Regions from separate parts of the Furfurilactobacillus sp. WILCCON 0119 genome, predicted to be linked through region 3. Evidence: predicted binding sites of a transcription regulator. Region 3 holds the regulator's gene; each other region holds the start of a gene.
The links. Region 3 encodes CtsR, which represses protease genes until heat stress. Its sites were predicted from a motif close to TTGGTCAAAAAAGGTCAAANA; they were not measured.

Region 1 (7,696 bases), on a different contig from region 3:
TGATATTTGTTTCCACAGAACCGGCAGACCGCTTCCGCACCATGATCTTCATCAATCATTTCTTGAATGTCGGCAGTTGGTAAACTGACCAGGTCACCGGCAAACTTTTCCTTTGAACAGTTACATTCAAAACTAACGGGAACCCGTTCCAAAATTTTCACCCGGTCCTCGCCAAACAGGTCATTCAAAATGTCTTCTGGCGTCTTACCATCCCGTAACAGTTGGGAAACCAACGGCATTTCTTTCAACGTTGCTTCCAATTTTGTGATTGCTTCATCGGAAGCACCAGGAAGGACTTGGATCATAAAGCCACCAGCAACGCCAATAGTGTTGTCGTTTTCAACAAACACAGACACCCCAACGGCTGACGGGATTTGTTCGGATTGCGCCAGGTAGTACGTGAAATCATCACCGATCTCACCACTAACAAGGCCAACCTGACCCGTGTACGGTTGGTCTAAACCAAGGTTCTTAGTCACCGACAGGGCTCCGTTTTTACCCACGGCCCCACTAACATCAATGTGCCCCTGTTCGTTCAGTGGCAAATGCACGTGGGGGTTCATAATGTAGCCCTTTACGTGCCCTTGTGCATCCGCGTCCACAACGATCCCCTTGGCCGGGCCATCACCCTGCACCTTGACCGTCATGGTTTCTTGACCCTTCATCAGGGATGTTGCCAACAGGATGGCACCAGTCATGGTCCGTCCTAAGGCCGCAGATGAGGCACTCCACGTGTCGTGGCGCCGTTGCGCTTCCGCCACAACGTTTGTTGTATCCACTGCGTATGCCCGAAAGTTACCGTCATCAATAATACTTTTCACTAAATAATTCGCCATGTCATACTCCTCAAAAATTCTGAAAGCTAGTATACCGCATTTACCGGAAAAACGTTAGCCAAAGCTAACGTTTGCGTCATCATGTAAAGAAAAACACACCGTTTCGACGTAATCGCCAACGGTGTGTTTCGTAAAGACTAATCTTGATGTGAATCAGTTGAATCTGCTGGTTCACTCGCCGAACTAGCAGCGCTAGTTGCCTGGCTCGTTGTGTCAGCACTTGTCTGACTTGCCGCAGATGTTGCTGGTTCATGTTCAGCAGCCCGCTGTGCTTCACGTTGTTCCAAAGCACTCTTCGCTTGTTCAAAGGTTGCTGCCTGTGGGTCAGCTTCAGGAGCTGCACTTTCAGGCATCTTTCCAGTCTTGAATAAACTTAAGATCTGCTTTTCATCCAACGTTTCGTACTTCAAGAGGGCTTCCGCAATCAACTTGTGTTGTTCACGGTGACTTTGAATAATGTTTTGTGCGTCTGTGTAACCTTCAGCAGTTAAACGACGAACTTCTTCATCAATCAAAGCAGCTGTTTCTTGTGAGTATGGTGGTTGTTGGCCATACTGAGCACCCAAGAATGGTTGGCCATCACTTTCCAGTGAAACCATGCCCAGTTTGTCACTCATCCCGTACTGCGTCACCATTGAACGGGCAATTTGTGTTGCCTGTTCAAAGTCATTTGAAGCACCAGATGATTCTGAATCAAAGATGATCTGTTCTGCAGCACGACCACCCATTAACCCGGCAATCTGTTCCTTCGCATCCTTCTTACTCATCAGCATCTGGTCTTCACGTGGCAACATGATGGCGTAACCGCCGGCACGACCACGAGGCACAATGGTTACTTTGTGGACCACCCGGGCGTCGTTAAGCACAAGCCCAACGATGGTATGCCCAGCTTCATGGTACGCCACGGTTTGCCGTTCATGATCAGAAATAACCCGATCATGCTTGGCAGGCCCGGCAATAACCCGGTCTTCCGCTTCATCTAAGTCGGCAGCGTCAATTTGCGTCTTCCCACGACGAGCAGCTAATAATGCGGCTTCATTCAACAGGTTCGCTAAATCAGCACCCACAAACCCAGGTGTTTGCTTGGCAATTTCCTTAAGGTCAACACTGGCAGCCAATGGCTTGCCTTCTGCATGAACCTTCAAAATTGCTTCACGGCCCTTAACGTCAGGACGACCCACAAGGATCTTCCGGTCAAACCGGCCTGGACGTAACAGGGCTGGGTCAAGGACATCAGACCGGTTAGTTGCGGCCATCACGATGACCCCTTCGTTTCCAGTAAACCCGTCCATTTCAACCAGCAACTGGTTCAGTGTTTGTTCACGTTCATCGTGACCACCACCCATGCCAGTGCCACGTTGACGACCAACGGCATCAATTTCATCAATGAAGATGATTGATGGTGCACTCTTCTTGGCTTGATCGAACAAGTCACGAACCCGGCTAGCCCCAACCCCGACGAACATTTCGACGAAATCAGATCCAGACATGGAGAAGAATGGTACGCCAGCTTCACCAGCAACTGCCTTGGCAAGTAATGTCTTACCAGTACCTGGCGGGCCCTCGAGCAGAACACCGGCTGGAATGTGTGCGCCCAGCGTCGTGAACTTCTGCGGATCCTTTAAGAATTCAACAACTTCAACCAGTTCCTGCTTTTCTTCTTCTTCACCGGCCACGTCACTAAAACGAACGGTGTTGGTCTTAGGATCTGCAGGCTTTGCTTTAGATTTCCCAAAGCTCGTGACACCGCCACGACCGCCGCCACCTTGACCAGCTTGGCCCATCATCATGTAGAAGAAGAAGATGATTAGAACAACTGGCAGGATCAAACTAATTAAGTTGATCCAGAAGCCACTTGATTCTTCTGCCTTTGTGTCCATCTTGACGTTGTGCTTACTAGCTGCGTCAGTGATTTGCTTCACGCTGGCATCATTTTCCAGAACAGAAGTGGTAAAACTCTTCACCTTTGTGGATTGGCTTCCGCCTAGTCCTAGTGAAGAATTGCCTGTACTGGAGGCCTTTTGAGCAGTCCGGTAGTCCCCGGTGATCTTATAGACCCCACCGGATGGCTGAACCTGGAAGCTCTTGACCTTGTTTTGATTTAATTCCTGGACAAATTCGCTCGAGCGAATGTTCTGGGTCTGTGAGCCCGTGTTATTGCCAAAGAAGAAATACAAGATTCCCATAAATGACAAAAAGATCACGATCCAGAACAAACTGTTACGAACCGGCCCGTTACGGCGTGTGTTCATACAGTGCCTCCTGACAGTGTATTTCATTTCTTCATCCCATTAAAACGGGATAAAGCGGGGTTACCCCCTGCTAATGAATCATATAATAGCACAATTGACCTATCTTGACCAAACAAAAATGACGCCCACAACGGATTTTTTCAATCGCCCAGTAAAACGGGCGTGAAACCCGTTACAGTAACGCACCAATTTTCTGATTGCTCAGGCCGTGACTGCCTACTTGTCCTCTTCGTAAACGGACGGTTTTAACACCCCAACATACGGAAGGTTTCGATAAAACTCCTTGTAATCAAGCCCATAGCCCACCACAAATTCCTTTGGGAGTTGAAAACCAACGTAATCCGCCTTAGCAGGGACAACCCGGCCTTCTGGTTTATCAAGCAGCGTGCAGACTTTGATGTCCTTTGCGTGTCGCTTCTTTAACAGGTCGATCAAGTATTGTAGGGTCCGGCCCGTGTCGATAATGTCTTCCATGATGATGATATTTCGATCTGTCACATCAACGCTTAGATCATGGATCAGCTCAATTTCACCGGCAGAAGCAACCCCACCGTGATAACTTGAAACATCAACAAAATCCATCTCTGCCATGATGTCCATTTCACGCATGACATCCACCGTCCATAAAATGGCACCCTTTAACACGGACACCATGATCGGCTTTTTATCCCGATAGTCCTCGGTTAGTTGCATTCCCAACCGGTGGGCTGCTTCTTTGATTTCTTCCGCACTGTACAACGTTTTTTCAATATCGTTATCCATACTCTACTCCTTGCGTTGGTTTTAAACATAGTTCAATGACCTGACCGGACATGGCGGTTGCCGCCACTTTACGTCCAACCAACCATAACGGTGTTCCGGTTACTGTCGTCACCAGCAATTGCTGTGAGCGCTCTGCCGTCGCGACCTTTTGGTTGATCATAATCCGCCGAACACTTTGGTGACCGCCGTTTGCCAAGGCAAGCCGATCATCCCCTCGTGCTGGCCGAATAATTAACGGCCAGTCAGTTGGTGAAACTCGGACATGAACGCTTCGAAACGCCGGCCACATTGTGACGGTTTGCTCAGCTGACCACGCACCGATAGCACCCACTTCTGTCACTGACTGCCATTTGTTCAATGGTACCATAGTTTGTTGGTCTGGTAGCGTTTGAGCACGGATTTTTTGAGGACCAGATTCCCGTTTAACAAACATAATTTGATCGTAATGACGCTGCAATTGCCACCCGCGACCTAAATCAATGGTTGCTTGGGGGCGCATCGTCGGCAAGTTAACTGCAAGTCGCCGCCACACACTTGCACTAACAGAGACCTCTGGTGCACATTCACTAAACGCTGTTTTCAGTAACAAACTGATCGGGAGTGCGTCACTCATCAACGCTTGTAAGCTCCCGTTAGCATGCCTGACGACTTCATGGGCCTGTTTTCCCATAACCGCCATCATTTCTGCTAAGTCTGCTGCGTTCGCCACAAGGTCGTCATCAAACCGCGGATTTTCTGCCCGGAGCTGTGGCAGCACCTGGTGTCTCGTTCGGTTACGTAGAACCGTCAGCGACATGTTCGTTTCATCCTCAAAGCTCATCACCTGGTGATCATCCGCATACGCGCGAATGGCGGCTTTGCTGATTCCTAACAATGGCCGCACTAATCGTCCGGGGCCAAACGGGCGCTGCCACGCGATTCCAAGTGGTTCGGTAAAACTTCGGCCTTCGATCACCCGCATCATGATTGTTTCGGCCTGTTCATCCTGCTGGTGTGCGGTCATCAACACCGTTGCCCCATACTTTCTCATCACCCGCTCAAAAAAATCATAGCGAAACGCCCGTGCCGCTGCTTCGACACCCATTTGTGGGTGGTCTTCTTTGGGCCAGCTGGTCACCACTAACGGCACATCCGTTGACGCCAGCTGTGCCCGCAAGCTAGCCTCTTCAACGTCGCTTTGAGCCCGCAATTGATGGTTAACATGTGCAACCACAAGCGTCGGGCGCTCACTTTTTGGAAGGTGGCGGAGCACATCCAGTAACACCATCGAGTCCACGCCCGTCGAGACCGCCACGACAACCGTGTCACTCGCCTGCCATAATCCGTGCATTTGGTTAGCTGCCCGGAGTTGCTGTCTAACTTCGTTCATGTTCGTTACCAGGTTCCACCTTTCTTTGGATTATAAAACGCCTGCCGCTCCTTAATTACATAGAAGTGACAGGCGCTTTTAGTTCAATTTAACTTCGCCGGCCACCACGACCGCCACGTTTTCCTTCAGTATTATGCTTAATGGTCGCTAACCGTTGTTCACTATCCTTTAAGAAACTTGCCATCATCCCATCAAAACTGTTATCAACAGCATGGGGTTTCCGACCTGCGCCACGGTTGCTGCTTCTGTGTTCAGCCCGCGGTTCACGATTCACTTCATGATGGTCATTGCTATGCCCATGGTGTTCACGTGCACTTGGTGCCGTCGCATTGTCAGCGGCTTGCTTGATGGATAAAGCAATTTTGCCATTTTCAATCGATAGCACTTTAACCGTAACTTCATCGCCCACGGTGAGTACATCGTGAATGTCCTTAACGTATTCATTGGAGACCTGGCTAATGTGAACTAAACCACTCTGGTGCTCGCCTAGATCAACGAACGCACCAAACCCAGTAATGCCTGTCACCTTGCCTGAAACTTTGCTACCGATTGCCACTGCCATAAAAAGATTTATCCTCCTGAAGATTGCGTTGTTAACGCTTTAAAACATCATGATTGTACCATAAAACAGCCGCGGGCACCGCCCACGGCTGTTAATTGCTTAATTCTTTACTTCGCATCTGTCGGTAAATTATAAACGGTTTCCCCGTCTTTCGTGTACAGATATTTATCGCGAATTAATTTTTCTAAATAATTATCATTATTCAACTGACCCACCTGTTGGTTCAGCTTCGAATTTTTCTGCTTCGCCGTCTGCAACTGGGTGGTTGCTTGTGCATTTTCGTGGTTCAGCTTCTTTAAGCTGGCCACATTCCGACCGTACGCCCAAAAACACAACACCATGGCCACAGCAAATGCTAGCAAGATCCGCCACATCCGCCCGCGGCGCCGTCGTGATAACTGTGCCTGCGTTTGGTTATGCGCAACTTCACTTGCCCGAAGCCGCTTCACATAATCATTGTTCAGTTGATGAATCGAATGCTCATCTTGCATGCTATTTACACCTCAACTAGACGGGTCCGCAACTTTTGATAATCAACGTTATCCATTTAATGATTTCACCTAAAGTATAACAACGTCAATTTTAGATGTAAATGTCAAACACGTTACAGCTGTAAGGATTAACACTCTTTTAATGCGAACGTATTTTCGCATTTCAATCACTAATTATTTAGATCTTGATTCCGATAATCCTTAGCGTAGTCTTCCGAAACGATTTTATACATCTTTTCGGCATCCTCTTTTTTAGTCGTCTCTAACAGCTGCAAGACCTGAACCGTCAACGTTTTATTCCCAAATGAAATGACAAGTTCATCGTTAACGTTCACGTTGCTGGATGATTTTCCCTTTGTCCCGTTAATGGTGATTCGGCCCTGGTCAGCAATTTCTTTGGCAACTGGCCGGCGTTTAATAATCCGTGAAATTTTTAAAAATTTATCTAATCGCATTTTATTATCCTCATTTTCAATTAATGAACTGATGGCCACTTCATCTTGGCCACCACTTTTAGTAACGTCTTACCACCTGGAAGCGTCAGCCACTCACGCGGCGTAAACAACCGGGTCCACAATGCGGCACCGATGAACACGGCCACGCCGAGACAGACACCGCCAGTTGTCACCACGACTGCTGCACCACGCCCCAGTCCCAACCACAACTGGATCTGCGTGCTGGCGGCCACGGCGCCAATGGCCATTAGCGTCGTCACAAACCCAAGTTTACGGATAAACATCCCCCGCGTCAGGGCTTCTCGCATCGCTTCCGGACTTCCTAGCCACAATACACCTAACATGACGGCAAGGCTGACCACCGTTATGAAACTGGCCCCGTTGATGCCCCAGCGAACGACCGCACCGTAGTTTAATAGCCCCTTTACCGCCACCCCGCTGACCAACGCAACTAACGATAAGCGGTACTGGTTCATACTCTGCAAAATGCTGTTGTAGGTGCTGATCAAACTTGCAAACACAATGCTCAAACAGTAGATTGCCAACGCTAAACTCCCCGTTGAACTTCCAAATAAAACGTGGTTGATACTGGGCATCAACACCACAAGTCCCGCCGTCGCAGCCACTGATAATGCAAAGCTCACGTGAATCAGCATCGTCAACGTGGTTTGCACGGTGTGGGCCCGCCGGTTGGCAATGGCAGCGCTGAGTGTCGGCAATAACGTTGCCGAAAAACTGGTGGCCACGACCAACCCCAACTGAATTAAGGGTTGGGCCCGGTCGTAGACCCCCTTTAGTGACTTCGCATCATCTTGCGAGAGCCCCATGGTCACAAGGCCCCGTTTGACGGTGAATGAGTCCACCAACTGTAACAAAATGACCACGGCGGCAAACAGACAAATCGTGCCCCCCTCGCGCCACAGTCGTTTAACTAAAACCGGCCAATCGTAGGCCTGAGAAACGGCAACG
Region 2 (7,696 bases), on a different contig from region 3:
AATTCGTAATTTCTAGTCCGAGCGTTTCAAACGTTGAAACAATCGAATCACGAACCTTGTTTTGGAAGTCCGAACGGTTATTGGCCTCTTTCGGCGTTAATGCACTGAGGACCTCACGCAGGCCACCCTTAACAATTTCGGTCATTTGGGCATCGCGTTCCTGCGCGTCTAATCCCAGTGTCTTTTCCGCAGCGACTGCAATCAGTTTTGGGTCTGAGCTAACCCGCAACACCGCATTGGCACTCGCATTAACGGGAACCATGCTACTCGTCATGATGTTATCGACCGTGACATCAATGTTAAACGTGTCCAACGTTTGCACTTGTGCTTGTTGAATAATGGGAATGACGAAGACTCCGCCACCTTTCACGATTTTAACCCGTGAGTGGGTAATCTCATTAACCTGAACAAACGGTCCGCGGAGTGCACCACCGGTAATCACCAGCACTTCATTGGGGCCAGCCTTTCGGTAGCTAATTAACAAGATAACGATAATCAGGATAATTAGAATCCCAAGACCGCCTAATAAAATTTCCATCCTCTTTCTCCTCGTCGGTGCTCATTAATAAGCTTCGCCGGTGTAATCACCCATCAGTAACTTAAATTCATCATCGGATGTATCAAACTTCCACTTTCCGTCAACCTTCGTCATCTTAATATCAACATCATCGGTCTGGCGGATTGGCAGTTTTGCCAATAATTCTGGGAACTTTTCATAAACGGCGTTCTTTGCACCTAAATCAACATCATCTGGATCATCATCTTCGTCAGCAGCATCCTGTGCTGAGTCTTCAACGTCGTTAACAACATCTGACAATGAGGTTAGCTTAAGAACAATCGGTGTGACCGTGATTTCAGCACTTGTCGGTGTGACCGACTTGACTGCATATTTTACCCGTGATTTCTTACTGTTAACGTCCTGAATTTCACTGATCATCTTGTTAGCAGCTTCATCTGTTGTTGAATCATCAAATGATTCTTCTAGGAATTTCCGGGTTGCGCTTTGATACTGTTGCTTGTCAGTCGTCGCGTTGTTGGCCACTAATTTGTCATAGTTTAAATTCTTTTTATTTAAGAAGACTTCTGAAATGTATGCGTCTAATGCTTGGCGTGGCTGATCCGTTTTATCAGAATACTTCTTTGGATCAATTGCCACCTTCGTGGATGGTTCGTCCTTATCACTCTCCGTTTGTGGCGTTACTTCAAGCGTGTATTTCTGACTTTTATCAATGTTGAAAACAATGTAACCGGTGGTTGAGTCACCGTGAGCAATTTTTTCATCAGAAATCGTCGAAAATTCATTGCCGTCACCCAAAACCATCGTGGTCTTAACTTTATTATTTTTTGAATCACGTAACACCATGTCGGTATCCATCAACGTTTGCTTTTGACCGTTGTTCTTAATCTCAACTTTTAAGGCTAAGTAACCATGGCCTTTGGTTGGCGCTGCTTCCTGATCTGGTTTTACATAGGTCCCCGATTGAACCGTAACTGCGTCCCCGTTTGATTGAGACGCCTGACCAGCTTTTGAGCCTGACGAACAAGCTGTGAGCAGTGTCGCCAGGATTAACGCTGGTAATACCAATAATCGTTTATGTTTCATTCTTGAATCCCCCATAAAATATGATAAGTTATCAAACACAATCACTGACATGCCGTTGCTCAACTTGATCTATAAATGTGATTAACATCACATAACAACTTGCATCAACTCATTATGCGTTACGATCACGTGAGCAAAACATAAAATTGACTGTGCACAATGTTTTCATTTTACTAAAGTTTCTCAAAAGAGACAACATTTATTTTATGATATGATTATAATAAAGCTTGTGAATTATTTAATCAGTTGTTGATATTATTCAGTTACTAAAGTAATCTAAGCCATTAAAAAAGAGTGAACAACCGTCGCTCACGGTTGTTCACTCTTTTTTATTGGCTTATGCATTAGTCACGGTTGCTGCCGTAACCAAAGATTTGAAGCACGTACAGGAAGATGTTGATGAAGTCCAAGTACAGTTGCAAAGCACCTTGAGCAGCTAATCCGCCAAGATCAACTTGGTTACCGTACTGTTCATAGATTCGCTTCATCTTTTGGGTGTCCCACGCCGTCAACACGACGAAGATCCCAACAATAACGAAACTAAAAACGTAGCTGATCAATGATGACCGCAGCCACAAGTTGATCAGACTGACGACGATTACACCGATCAAAGCAAAAACCATCTGTGTTCCGATCTTTGTTAAATCACGGTGCGTTGTTGATCCATACACCGCCATTCCCCCAAAGATTACCGCGGAGGCCACAAAAGCTGCCATGATGGTTGCATTTGCATAGATCAAGAAAATCGTCGACAACATCAAGCCATTAACCAAGGCAAACCCCATTAGCCGGGCAACCCCAGTCGACTCATTCTGTTGAGCGCTAAACGATGAGCTAATGACAATCCCAAATTCTGCGATGACCAAGACCCATGTGAACCAGTGGTTGGCTGACAAAAAGTTAAAGTACTGAGTGGCAAACACCTTCCCGGCTAAGAGCGCCACGATGGCGGACACCAACACGGCACCACCCATGTAACCAAACACCTTTGTCATAAAGGCGCTTAACCCGGAAGCAGAAACATTCACTTCACGGCGCGGTTGTTGATATTCATTATTATTCACGTCAATTCCCCATTTCTAGTGTGCATTCGTAAAAGTCTGACGAATGTTGACTAATTACTTTCACATGTATTTTAACAAATCTAGCTAAACAAGCAAGTGTTTACCGCTAACCATGCACAACTTTAGAAAGTTTTATTGGGTTCAACGTTTCACCGTTTCCGCTAGTTTTTTCCTCACCACTCACTTAGAATGGTTAGTAACGTCATTCGTTATTTTCAAGAGAGGATCACCTGCATGAGTCAAACAAACACACCATCCGTTAAACCCACAACCTTTTTAACCCTCCTGTTAGGAACCCTGTCGGCGTTTGGGCCACTATCACTTGATATGTACCTGCCGGCCCTTCCGCAACTACAAGCGAGTTTGCACACGAGTTCTGCCGCCGTTCAGGCGAGTATCAGTGCCTGCCTGATCGGAATGGCTGTTGGCCAACTTGCCATCGGTCCGTGGAGTGATCGTGTTGGTCGACGGACACCGCTACTAACCGGCCTTATTTTATTTACCGTAACGTCAACGGCCCTTATTTTCGTTCACAACATTACGCTCTTTTTAATTCTTCGTGTGCTACAGGGCTTGGCTGGTTCTGCGGGGCAAGTCCTATCCCGTGCTGTTGCCCGTGATTTATTTGAAGGCCCGCGGTTGACCCGCTTTTATGCAACATTGATGACGATCAACGGGGTCTTCCCCGTCATCGCCCCGATTGTTGGGGCCGGGCTTGTCAGCCTCTTTCCGTGGCCAGCCATTTTTATTACCCTCGCGCTAATCGGCCTCATCCTCGTTGCCGCAACATTTTTCGGTCTCCCGGAAACAGCGCCAGCAGACACAGCAACACCAGAACCGCTTAACTTCAAACCAATTTTCCATAATTCACGGTTCATGTTAAACGCAACGCTGCTTGCCCTGGTCTATGGTGCGCTGTTTACATACATTGCGGATTCATCCTTTATTTTCCAAAAGGAGTACGGATTGAGCACGGGGGCATTCAGTCTAATTTACGCATTTAACGGTGTCGGCATTGCCCTTGGTAGCCAGCTCATGGGGCGCGCCAGTGGTCGCTTGTCTGAACACCAAATTGCCCAAGTTGGCTTTTTAGTGCCCATCATTAGTTGCGTTATTTTAGTCATCAATGCACTGACGATTAACCAGTTCTGGCTGTTTACCGCTGCTTTATGGCTTGTCGTTGTGTCGATCGGGTTCAACAGTGCCATTACGACTGCCATCGCCATGGAAAGCACCACAACCAACATTGGGACGGCGTCAGCAGTCCTTGGCACACTTTCACAAATTGTTGGCGGAATCGCCTCACCGTTAGTCGGCCTTTTCGGTTCTAACAGTGCCCTGCCAATGATTATCATCATTTTCCTCTTTGAACTAACCGGACTGCTTTTACTATGGTTTAGTCGTAAAAACACCACATTGCCAGCAGCCCACTCATAAACATAAACGACAAAAAAGCACGCCAGAAAATCTGGCGTGCTTTTTAATGACGACTCTAACCGTTATTCAAACTTGTGTTACTCAATAACGTTTCGTATTCACGTTCGTACTTTTGAACATCACCGGCACCCATAAAGATCACAACGGCATTGTGATAATCGAGTAGCGGCGACATGTTCGCCCGTGTTAACACCTCGCCACCCTTGGTGATCTTTGCCCCAAGGTCGGCACTGGAAACAGTCCCGTTTTGTTCGCGCGCTGATCCAAAGATGTTTGTGAGGTACACTTTATCAGCAAGGTTTAAGCTCTTAGCGAAATCATCCATCAACGCAATCGTCCGACTGAACGTATGTGGTTGGAATACCGCAATTAATTGCTTGTCAGGATATTTTTGCCGAGCAGCATCAATGGTCGCCTTGATTTCTGATGGGTGGTGCGCATAGTCATCAATGATGGTCATATCCGCAACTTGTCGTTCTGAGAAGCGTCGTTTAACACCCTTAAACGACAACAGTTCCTTGCGTAAATCATCCATGTCCACTTTTTCAAAGTGTGCCACGGCAATCACAGCCAGACTGTTCAGCACGTTATGTTCACCAAACAATTGAATCTCGAAGTTTCCCACAAATTCGTCATGGATGTACACATCAAAGTTTGAGCCCTTTGTCGTCCGCTTGATGTTCCGTGCTTGTACATCATCACGTTCATTGACCCCGTAGTAGTAAACGGGAACGTCCGCCTTCAATTTACGAAGTTCTGGATCGTCACCCCAAGCAAAAATGGCTTTTCCAACTTGGCTCGCATACGTTTGAAAGGCGTCGAAAACATCATCGATTCCCTTGTAATAATCCGGGTGGTCAAAGTCGACGTTTGTCATGATCGCATAGTCTGGGTGGTAGGCCAAAAAGTGGCGCCGGTATTCATCCGCTTCAAAAACAAAGAAGCGTGAGTTCGGTGTCCCCTTCCCGGTTCCATCACCAATTAAGTAACTCGTTGGTGCAATCCCGCTCAACACGTGCGCTAATAGGCCAGTTGTGCTTGTCTTCCCGTGAGCACCAGCCACACCAATACTTGTATAACCGCCCATTAGTTGCCCGAGGAACTCATGGTAACGAACAACCGTTAAGCCCAGTTCCTTAGCCCGAACAATTTCAGGGTGTGTATCTGGAAAGGCGTTTCCGGCAATAATTGTTAGGCCTTCGTGGATGTTAGCTGGGTCAAAAGAATAGATCTTAATGCCCGCTTGTTCCAGTGGTCGCTGAGTAAACGTGTACTGATCAATGTCAGAACCCTCAACGTGGTCACCACGATCATGCAAGATCAATGCCAACGAGGCCATTCCTGACCCTTTAATACCAACAAAATAATACGTTGTTTCAGTGTTATCCATGACTAATGAGCTCCTTCATGAGACACATTGTCTCTGTTTACTAATTAATAATGTAGCAGGTTTTGCACGCTTGGCGCAATTGATGGTCCTTGTTTAACCTAATCTTCATCAGTCTCCTGGTTCAACTGCTCGGGCGTTAAGTACACTTCCCGTGGCTTTGAACCCTGCTGAGCAGAAACGTAGCCGTTAGATTCCAGTTGATCAACAAGGTTGGCCGCCCGGTTATACCCAATCGAAAAGACGCGCTGAAGTTTCGATGTTGACACCGTTTTTTCGTCAGCGACGTACGTCAAAACTTCCGGCCATAAATCATCTTGGTCTTCCGCCGCAATTTCAGTTGCCAATAATTGTTTGGGCTCAAACGCATAGTGTGGCGCCATTTGTTCCCGAACAAAATCAGTCACTGCGTCAATTTCAGCATCGACATAAGTCCCCTGCAACCGAATTGGCTGACTCTTTCCGTTACCTAGATACAACATGTCTCCACGACCCAAAAGTCGTTCAGCACCCGCCGTATCCAGAATCGTTCGGGAATCAATTTGACTTGAAACCATGAACGCAACCCGGGTCGGAATGTTATTTTTGATGGTCCCCGTGACAACATCGACGGATGGCCGCTGAGTGGCAACAAGCAAGTGGATCCCGGCAGCCCGTGCCTTTTGCGTAATCCGTGCAATGTAATCTTGAACCTCTGAGGACGCAACCATCATCAGGTCAGCCAATTCATCAATGATGATTACGATGTATGGCATCTTCTGCTCTGGATGGTCGCTTGCCATGGCCTTGTCGTTGTATTGCTCAATGTTACGTGCGCCAGCAGCTGCTAACCGTTGGTACCGTTCTTCCATTTCGGTAACCGTCCACTTCAATGCGGCTGCGGCCGCCTGTGGTTCGGAGACAACTGGTGACAGCAGGTGAGGAATCCCATTATACGGTGCCATTTCAACGGCCTTTGGATCAATTAAGATCAGTTTGACCTCTTGCGGGGTCGCCTTATATAAAATGGACAACAATAAGCTGTTAATGAACACAGACTTCCCGGAACCAGTGGCCCCAGCGATCAGTCCGTGTGGCATGTTTCGAAGATCCGTCACTTGTGGTTGGCCAAAAAGGTCGACCCCAAGTGCCACCGTCAATGGTGACGTACTATTCTGGAATGCAGGTGACCGGAGCACTTCGGACAACATAACTGGCCGCGACTTCAAATCAGGGATTTCGATCCCAACGGTTGATTTCCCTGGAATTGGTGCCTCGATCCGTATGTCTTTTGCAGCCAGTGCAAGCTTCAAGTCATCCTGTAAATTGGTAATTTTATTGACCCGGACGCCTGGTCCCAAGCTTACTTGAAACTGGGTTACCGTTGGGCCGACAGTATAGTCAACTACCTCACCTGAAACATGAAACGAGGATAACGTTTCGTTTAAAACGTCGATCTGATTTTCAATCCACGCATCCAACTTTGCTTCATCACGCATCACCGGAGGCTTCAGCAGATCTAAGCTTGGAAAATGATACGTTAATAACGACTTATCATCCTCATTGGCATAGCTTCGACCAGACGGTAACTCGGTGATTGGTGCGCTGGTTTCTTCGGCCACCTCATCTTCATCAACAGAATCTGCGTGGTCGTTATTAAACAGTGCCAGGTCCTTTTGACCGTTTTGCTCTTCATTGAAGATGTCAGCCAACCCATGGCCCAACGCCCCCTGTGGCCGCGATGGTGCGACCGGTGCAGCACTTGCTGGCTTGGTAACCACTGACGGAACTTCTTCAACGATTGTGGGCGTAACGCTTGCTGGCTCAACCGGGGCTTCACTTGATTGTGCGGACTCGGCAGCCGTTGATGCCACCATGACCGGTTGGCTCGTTACGGGAACGACCGTTGTGGTTGGCGCGACAACAACGGCCGCTTCCTCGGTCGTGACCGGCGCTTCACTGATCTTATCACTCAAGACGGTTGCTTCCGTGGCGCTTGTTGGTTCACTGGTTGGCGTTGCTAGTGATTGGACGGCGCTTGGCGCGCTCGTTTCCGTTGCAGACGTGACTTCATGAGACCAATCATCACTCCCCCACGCACTCATTGCACCGTTGTTTTGCTCAGAAAACGCCGTTGACGCTTGTGAGAATGGCCGGTTAACAGCCGAAACATAGCCTGCCTCGCTCGTCGCGCTTGCTTCTGGCGCAACTGGCGTCACTGAAGCG
Region 3 (7,696 bases):
TACTTTTGCTTTTCTATAAGGGGGTTAGCGGACAATAGATCGTCAACCCGATTTTTATTCACAGTAATATACAAGTAGTAATATACGCTGATTTGTTAATGTTGTCAATGGTTTTACTCAGGGCTACTGGTATCGCTCACACCATCCGCAACACCAAATAAAATTAGTTTCAGCAAGAATTGAATTTGCTCGCGTTCCGACAGTTCTGGATCACCCAGCCGGTGAAATTGAGCAAATAACGGCGCCAAACTGGTCATGTAAAAACTGGCCGCCGTTTGCGGATCAAGGCCTGGCTTCAGGGTGACTTTGTTTGAACCAAAGAATTGGGCCAATGGTCGCACGTAGTCCATGCCGAATAGCTGCCCCAAACGGCGTTTATTTTCCGGCTTTAGGTAGCGGAAACTGCCGTGAATCAGTGAAAACGCATCTCGCGGGTGCACCGCAAGCATGGCCGCTGTGAGATCCGTCAGCACGTCTAACCCGCTTCCCTGGTCTGCCGTGATGATGGTCGTCATCGTGGTGGCCAGTTCACCGCCAACCTCTTCAATTACCTCTAAAAAGATAAGTTCTTTATCGCTAAAGTGATGATACAGTGCTGGTTGTGAGATACCAACAATCCCGGCAATATCTCGGGTCGAGGTCTCAGCATAGCCCTTTGTCAAAAACAGTTCACGGGCAGCATCCAAAATGCGTCGCCGGGTGTGCGCCAGCTGTTCTTCGCGACTCATTTAAACGCCTCCTTATTAATAGATTCAATTTAGTTCACAGATTACCTTTAGTTTCTGCTTTCCCTAAGGAAAAAGCAATTACGAACGACTGACCCTCATAAAACTTTAATCGCAGGCGTAATCTTTCAACTGACACAAACAGCCACCCATGGCAATTATCCATAAGTGACTGTTTGTGGGTGCGTATTAACCATGGCGAAACGTCATGGTTAATACGCTGTTATTTTGAAGAAACTGGCTCTTTTTGTGTCGGCTGTTCTTTGGTGGTGATCGTAATCTTGCCACCCTTGGCACCAACCGTCACCACATCGTTTGTTTTAATTTGTCCAGCAATCAAGGCTTCACTCAACTGGTCTTCCACCTGAGTCTGAAGGGCCCGCCGGATTGGCCGTGCCCCATATTCAGGATCAAAACCAGCATCTGCGACAACATCAATGGCTGCCGGGGTAATCTTAACCTTGATGCCCTGTTCCGCGACCCGATTCAAGACCGTTGTGGCCATGATTTTAACAATGTCGTGTAGTTCTGGCTTTGTCAGGGAGTGGAAGATCACCGTTTCATCGATCCGGTTTAAGAATTCAGGCCGGAATGTTTGCCGTAACGCCTGACGAATTTTCGCAGACATGGCGTTATAACTATCCGTTGCACTAACCGCGCCAAACCCAACTTCCTTATCGTCACGAACTGCGGTCGCCCCAAGGTTCGAGGTCATGATCAAAATCGTGTTTCTAAAGTCCACTTTCCGGCCCTTAGAATCCGTCAAAAAGCCATCGTCCAGAACCTGCAATAACAAATTAAAGACTTCTGTATCAGCTTTTTCCGCTTCATCCAGGAGCACAACGGAATATGGTTTGTTCCGAACCTGTTCGGTCAGCTGACCACCCTCATCGTAACCAACATATCCTGGTGCTGCCCCAATCAACCGACTGGAACTGTACCGTTCTTGATATTCAGACATGTCGACCCGAATCATGTTGTCTTCAGAACCAAACATTGCTTCGGCTAATGCCTTGGCTAATTCCGTCTTTCCGACACCAGTTGGGCCAAGGAACATAAACGACCCAATTGGCCGGTTTGGATCTTTCAACCCTGACCGTGCCCGCCGGATGGCCCGTGAAACCGCGGAAATGGCTTCATCTTGCCCGACGACCCGTTTGTGAAGCACCTTTTCAAGGTTCAACAACCGGGCTTCTTCATTTTTCTGTAACTGTGTTAACGGAACACCCGTCCACTCAGAAACAACCTCGGCGACATCTTCACCGGTCACCTTCAAGTCATACTGATGCTTACCAGCAAGCTTGTCAGCATCAGCTTCATCAACCAATTTGTCGACCCGTTTCCGTAACGCCATTTCCTTTTCTCGAAGTGCTGCCGCACCCTCAAAGTCCTGGTTTTCAATGGCCGCTTCCTTTTGTTGCTGTAACTCAGCCAACTTATCTTCTTGCTTTGCAAGCTTCGTTGGGTGACCCGCGTCATCAATGCGAACCTTGGCTGCCGCCTCGTCCATCAAATCAATGGCCTTATCCGGTAAGAACCGCTGGGTGATGTACCGTGAAGATAGTTTAACGGCTTCAGTTACCGCGTCATCCGTGATTTCAACTTGGTGGTGGTCTTCATAACGACCCTTCAACCCCATCAAAATCTCGGTTGCTTCGGCTTCCGTTGGTTCGTCCACTTGCACGGTCGCAAACCGCCGTTCCAACGCAGCGTCAGTCTCAATGTACTTTTGATATTCATTGAGTGTCGTTGCCCCGATGGTTTGGAGTTCACCACGTGCTAGGGCTGGCTTCAAAATGTTCGAGGCATCAATTGCCCCTTCTGCACCACCAGCACCAATAAGGGTGTGAAGTTCGTCGATAAACAAGATCACGTGACCATCGTTGTAAATTTCTTCGATGACTTTCTTGAGCCGGTCTTCGAATTCACCACGGTACTTGGTCCCGGCAACCAGTGATCCCATGTCTAACATCATCAACCGTTTGTCAGCAAGGTTATCTGGCACATCACCGGCGACGATCTTTTGGGCAAGGCCCTCAGCAATGGCAGTCTTCCCGACACCAGGTTCCCCAATCAACACGGGGTTATTTTTCGTCCGACGACTCAAAATTTGAATCACCCGTTTAACCTCTTTAGCACGGCCAACCACAGGATCCATTTGTTTTTCAACCGCCAGGGCCGTTAAGTCACGTGCCAGTGAGTCTAAGGTTGGCGTGCCTTCCTTTGGCTGCTTAGCCGCGTTCGCTTTGGCGATTTGTTGACGCCGCCGCGGTGAATCGTTAACGCCCAGCTTGTGTAGAATGATCTTTCGCGTTTGCGCTAGATCCAGGTTCAACGTCATCAAGATCCGGGATGACAGAATTGTTTCGTCTGATAACAACGCCAACAATAGGTGTTCCGTTCCGATCTTAGTGGCACCCAACCGTTTTGCTTCGTCACCGGCCAATGTCAACATGTCCTTGGCTTTTGGTGAATATGGTAAATAGGTATCTTTTGTTGTGTTAGTCATGGTTCCGTAGCCGGTAAACCGTTCGATTTCTTCACGAACGTCTTCTTCGGTCACGTTGAACTGATCCAGGACTTTGCTAGCAATCCCATTTTGTTCAATGGTTAAGGCTAGCAATAAGTGTTCAGTACCCACAGCCTGGTGTTTGAAATATTTAGCTTGTTCCTGTGCCAGCACTAAAACGTCCTTGGCACTCGGTGTGAATAAATTATCCATCTCTGTCCTGCCTTTCATTAATGACCCGTGTTTGTCGTTTGTGCAAACGTGTGGTCCACCAACCTAATTCTCTAATCGAAGGCGGTTCAACACCCCAATTAGAATCCGGGCGCGTAGCGTACATTCAACATCATGATCACCCACGTTCAGCGTATCCTTATCAATGGCCGATAAAATGATGTTCGCTTCACGTTCCTTAAGCACCCCATCGTTAAACAGAGAGTTAATAATCGCATACGCATCGTGCTGGTTAATTGAATCCCCCACGACATCATTCAACAAGTTATCAAGGATGTCTGCGTCCGCAAAAAGGTCAACCTTTTCAATCCGGATATAGCCACCGCCGCCCCGCTTACTTTCGACAATGTAGCCGTTCTGCATGTTAAACCGTGTCTTAATGACATAGTTGATTTGTGATGGGACAACATTAAACTGATCAGCAATGTCTGACCGGCGAATTTCCACCTGGTCAGCGCCTTCCAAAATGCTCTTTAAGTACTTCTCAATCACATCAGAAATGTTCGTTGAGCCTTCCATCCTCGCTCACCCCAATCTTTGACTAATATTGACTTTATTATACGAAGAATCGCGGCTTTTGCAATGAAAAAGTTTCCCCAACGTTGTCATAATAAAGTTTCTGGTCTTCATGGGAAGACTACTATACACGTTTTTTTGATGAAGTGACAGAAAAAAGATCCTAAACTGCTAACTTTTAGTTAGCAGTTCGGGATCATCTAAAACATTATGCCCACGTTTCTTGATCGAGGGCCATTTGCCAAAATGAACATTCGTAAAACGTGCTCCGTTTAAAGGCGGCGTTCATGGCTTGCTGCGTTTGCTCGTCAGCATGCGCTGCCACTCGATCCGTCAACGCTAATTGCGTCGCCACCGCATCCATGTAGCTCGCAGCTTGATAGCTGTCTAACCAGGCCTGATAGATTGGGACTGGTGACTGTTTACCAGTCAGCGTTTCCCCGATGTCGGCGTATAACCATGCACATGGCAATAATCCGGCAATGGCCGCTTCCGGGCCTTGTTCCGTCAACGTCCGGTACATATGGGACGTGTACGCATACGTCGTTGGTGCCAGCGGCGTCGTAGCGACTTCATCATCCGTGATTTTCAGTGTCTTAAAGTACGTCGCCCGCGTCGCCATTTCACCGGCCCGTAAATCAGCGGCGAGTTCCAACAGCAATGCCGTCACTTTCGGATCGGTCGTTGCCGCCGCGGTCAATTCATGTAGCTTCGCGAAGTCGCGTAAATAATGATGATCCTGAATCAAATAGTACCGAAACACGGCTTCCGGTAACGTCCCCGCACTTAACTGTTCAATAAACGGATGGTCTAAACTTGCCTGCCATAACGGCAACGCCGCTGCCTTAGCTTGAGTACTAAACACCATTAATAACATCCCCTGATTTTGATTCGTTTAACAACCATTATAGCAAACCGTCCGCAGACTTTAACCGCCGCAAACGCGAAACCTAATGCAAGCCTCGTTTCATCTAACAGAAAACCCGCACCATGGACAAAGTTCAGTCCATCTTGTCTTAGGTGGATCAGTTTCTTTCTTTTGCTTCGCAAACGCGAAACCTAATGCAAGCCTCGTCTCATCTAACAGAAAACCCGCACCATGGACAAAGTTCAGTCCATGGTGCGGGTTTTCTGTTAGATGAGCAGGCCTAATCGCATTAGGTTTCGCTCTCTTCTACTTAAACGACACCAAGTTTTCGGCAGTGTCTGTTTCAATTAATTGGCGGTTGTTGTTCAATGCAAATTGCACCATGTTCCGCACCGCTGTCTTCGTGTAGAAGGCAATGTGTGGGCTAACCAACACATTTTCACGGCTCATCAAGTTCTTCAACCGTTCGTCAGGAATGGCATCGAAACTACCAAAGTCTTCGTTGAAAATCCCGACTTCGTTTTCGTAAACGTCAAGGGCTGCACCAGCAACCTTGCCGTCGTCCAAGGCCTTGATCAAGTCGTCAGTGTCGATCAAATCCCCACGAGCTGGGTTCAAGATGTACACGTTGTCCTTCATCTTGCCAAAGGCTTCCGCATTCAGCATGTGGAAGTTTTCCTTCGTTGCTGGGGCGTGCAGTGAGATCACGTCAGCTTGGGCATACAATTCATCCAAAGTGTCGACGTAGATGCCATCTTTTTCTAATTCTGGGTTGTGGAAGACATCATAAGCAACGATCTTCGCACCAAAACCACGGTAGATTTGGATGGCTGCGCGGCCGATCCGGCCAGTCGCAATCACACCAACTGTCAACTGGTTCAATTCAGTGGCAATGTCTGGTGCCCACCGTAAATCACCCGTTGCTTGGCGATGTGCGTATTGTGGTGTCCGCCGTAACAACCGCATTAATTCAGTTACTGTGAATTCAGCAATGGCTGCTGGTGAATAAGCTGGGACATTTGTGATCTTCATGTCGTTACGCTTAACAGCATCGGCGTCGACATTATCAACCCCAACGTTCCGTAATGACATGTACTTTACACCAAGTTCAGCCAACCGGTCCAAAATTGCACCAGTATATGGCTTTTGTTGGTACACAACGGCGCCGTCAAATCCAGCGGCTTGTTCAACCGTTTGTTCCGTTAATAGATCCTTAACGGCCTTTACTTCAATTCCTTGTTCTTTGGCCCATTCTTCGACGTAAGGTTCTTCGTCATCGCGGATGCCGTAAGCAATAATCTTCACTGTGTGTTACCCCCAACAATTTTTAATATCAATGTTAATTATATCACTAATATGGGAATTTTGAAGTCGGTTCCACGTGACGCCCTCACAATCGACTAACCTGCCTTTTTCGGCGTTCGATAGCCTAGTGATAGCATCACAACCGCTAAAATAATCAGCAATCCCCCAACACCATCTGCCCAAACAAACGGAATGTGGAGCACTGTAATCGAAATGACGGTTGCTGCGAGTGGTTCGAACGCATCCAGCAAACTTGCTGTGGTTGGCGAAATGTACATCAAGCTAACTGAGTACATAACAAACGCAATTAGCGTTCCAAATAAAACCACTGCACTAACGGACAGAACGGTTTTCGTCGTTAACGGCGGCACGCCGACCCAAATGGGTTGAATGAAATTCATGGCAATCCCACCAATGAGTAAGCCCCACCCATTAACATTAACGGACCCGTACGTCGGTAACAACGGACGCGGCAGTAACGTACTCGTCGCTACGGCAACTGCTGACATCAATCCCCAAAAGAGCAAAGCTGGCGAAACAGCTAAATGATTCAGCTGCCCATGTGTCACGACAAAAAAGGCCCCCAGCAACGCTAACACCATGCCAATTGCTTCTGCGCGCGACGGCAATTCCCGGTGAAACACGACGTAGTACAACGCGATAACGATTGGACCCAAAAATTGCAGAATTGTTGCAACTGCCGCATTTCCATACCGAATTGCCAAAAAGTAAAAGAATTGGATGGGAATCAGTCCTAGTAACCCAAATAAAACTTGCTGCCCTGCTGCCCGTGGTGTCTTCCATACGGCAAACGGATGCTTGCCTGTCACCACGCTATAAGTAAGGAGTAGTAAGCCTGCAAACGTCATCCGAACCGCCGTCAACCATGCTGGTGTCACTGGATGAGCACCTGTAAATAACACTTGGGCAAAAACGCCAGAGATTCCCCACAGCATGGCGCCACCACTTGCCAATAAAATTCCGACCAAGACGTGGCCGTTTCGCTCCCTCATTTGTAACACCCCACAACACATTTCTTCATTAATTAATCCGTTTTATCAAACGGAAACTGTTTTACTAGGCGATTACGCCGTTCATAAACCGTTCCGTACCACCAAATGTCACAACTAATCCCCAATAGCGCAAGCAAGCCAACCGCGTACCGTGTTAGCCCCGTTTCTGAAAATAGGCCGACCAAAAGTGTAAACAGGCTAAACAGCACGGCCACCGCAATCGACAACGACAAAATAACCAAGCCCCGCCGTTGTTTTTTCCACCAAATTCCGAGTAACAAGCTCAGCGTCAAACACCCTAACGCGAGCCACCAGCCCCAGAGATTTTGTTGCGTGATGTAATGCGCCGCTGGCCACATGGTGAGTAACACCATTTCTACGATCATAATTCCCCAGGCCAGGACCGTTAACCGTAATCCTTTTTTTGACATATTTTCACCCTTTCGCACCGTTAAAAGAACCCGTCAGAACGAGATGTTCACGACAGGTCAGTTAATCACCTATTTTAGCCAACGTTAATGATAACGGC

Region 1: a site for CtsR is predicted at 3,180-3,200, ahead of ftsH (ATP-dependent zinc metalloprotease FtsH). Genes of this name have one in related genera too.
Region 2: a site for CtsR is predicted at 2,701-2,721, ahead of ACRYI5_RS00815 (Bax inhibitor-1/YccA family protein). Genes of this name have one in related genera too.

Annotation. Positions count from the first base shown of each region.
Region 1 covers NZ_JBPCCV010000003.1:3,193-10,888, forward strand. Annotated here, with positions in the region: gene hslO (Hsp33 family molecular chaperone HslO) at 1-836, opposite strand, end outside; gene ftsH (ATP-dependent zinc metalloprotease FtsH) at 974-3,088, opposite strand; gene hpt (hypoxanthine phosphoribosyltransferase) at 3,305-3,850, opposite strand; gene tilS (tRNA lysidine(34) synthetase TilS) at 3,843-5,219, opposite strand; gene ACRYI5_RS05570 (S1 domain-containing RNA-binding protein) at 5,308-5,781, opposite strand; gene ACRYI5_RS05575 (FtsB family cell division protein) at 5,889-6,272, opposite strand; gene ACRYI5_RS05580 (RNA-binding S4 domain-containing protein) at 6,443-6,727, opposite strand; gene ACRYI5_RS05585 (putative polysaccharide biosynthesis protein) at 6,748-7,696, opposite strand, start outside.
Region 2 covers NZ_JBPCCV010000001.1:144,791-152,486, reverse strand. Annotated here, with positions in the region: gene ACRYI5_RS00825 (flotillin family protein) at 1-538, opposite strand, end outside; gene ACRYI5_RS00820 (DUF5105 domain-containing protein) at 563-1,603, opposite strand; gene ACRYI5_RS00815 (Bax inhibitor-1/YccA family protein) at 1,948-2,667, opposite strand; gene ACRYI5_RS00810 (multidrug effflux MFS transporter) at 2,902-4,104, shown strand; gene murC (UDP-N-acetylmuramate--L-alanine ligase) at 4,160-5,494, opposite strand; gene ACRYI5_RS00800 (DNA translocase FtsK) at 5,593-7,696, opposite strand, start outside.
Region 3 covers NZ_JBPCCV010000006.1:137,543-145,238, forward strand. Annotated here, with positions in the region: gene ACRYI5_RS10385 (TetR/AcrR family transcriptional regulator) at 114-728, opposite strand; gene ACRYI5_RS10390 (ATP-dependent Clp protease ATP-binding subunit) at 949-3,447, opposite strand; gene ACRYI5_RS10395 (CtsR family transcriptional regulator) at 3,511-3,984, opposite strand; gene tenA (thiaminase II) at 4,190-4,849, opposite strand; gene ACRYI5_RS10405 (D-2-hydroxyacid dehydrogenase) at 5,156-6,154, opposite strand; gene ACRYI5_RS10410 (DMT family transporter) at 6,250-7,167, opposite strand; gene ACRYI5_RS10415 (hypothetical protein) at 7,200-7,598, opposite strand; gene ACRYI5_RS10420 (hypothetical protein) at 7,683-7,696, opposite strand, start outside.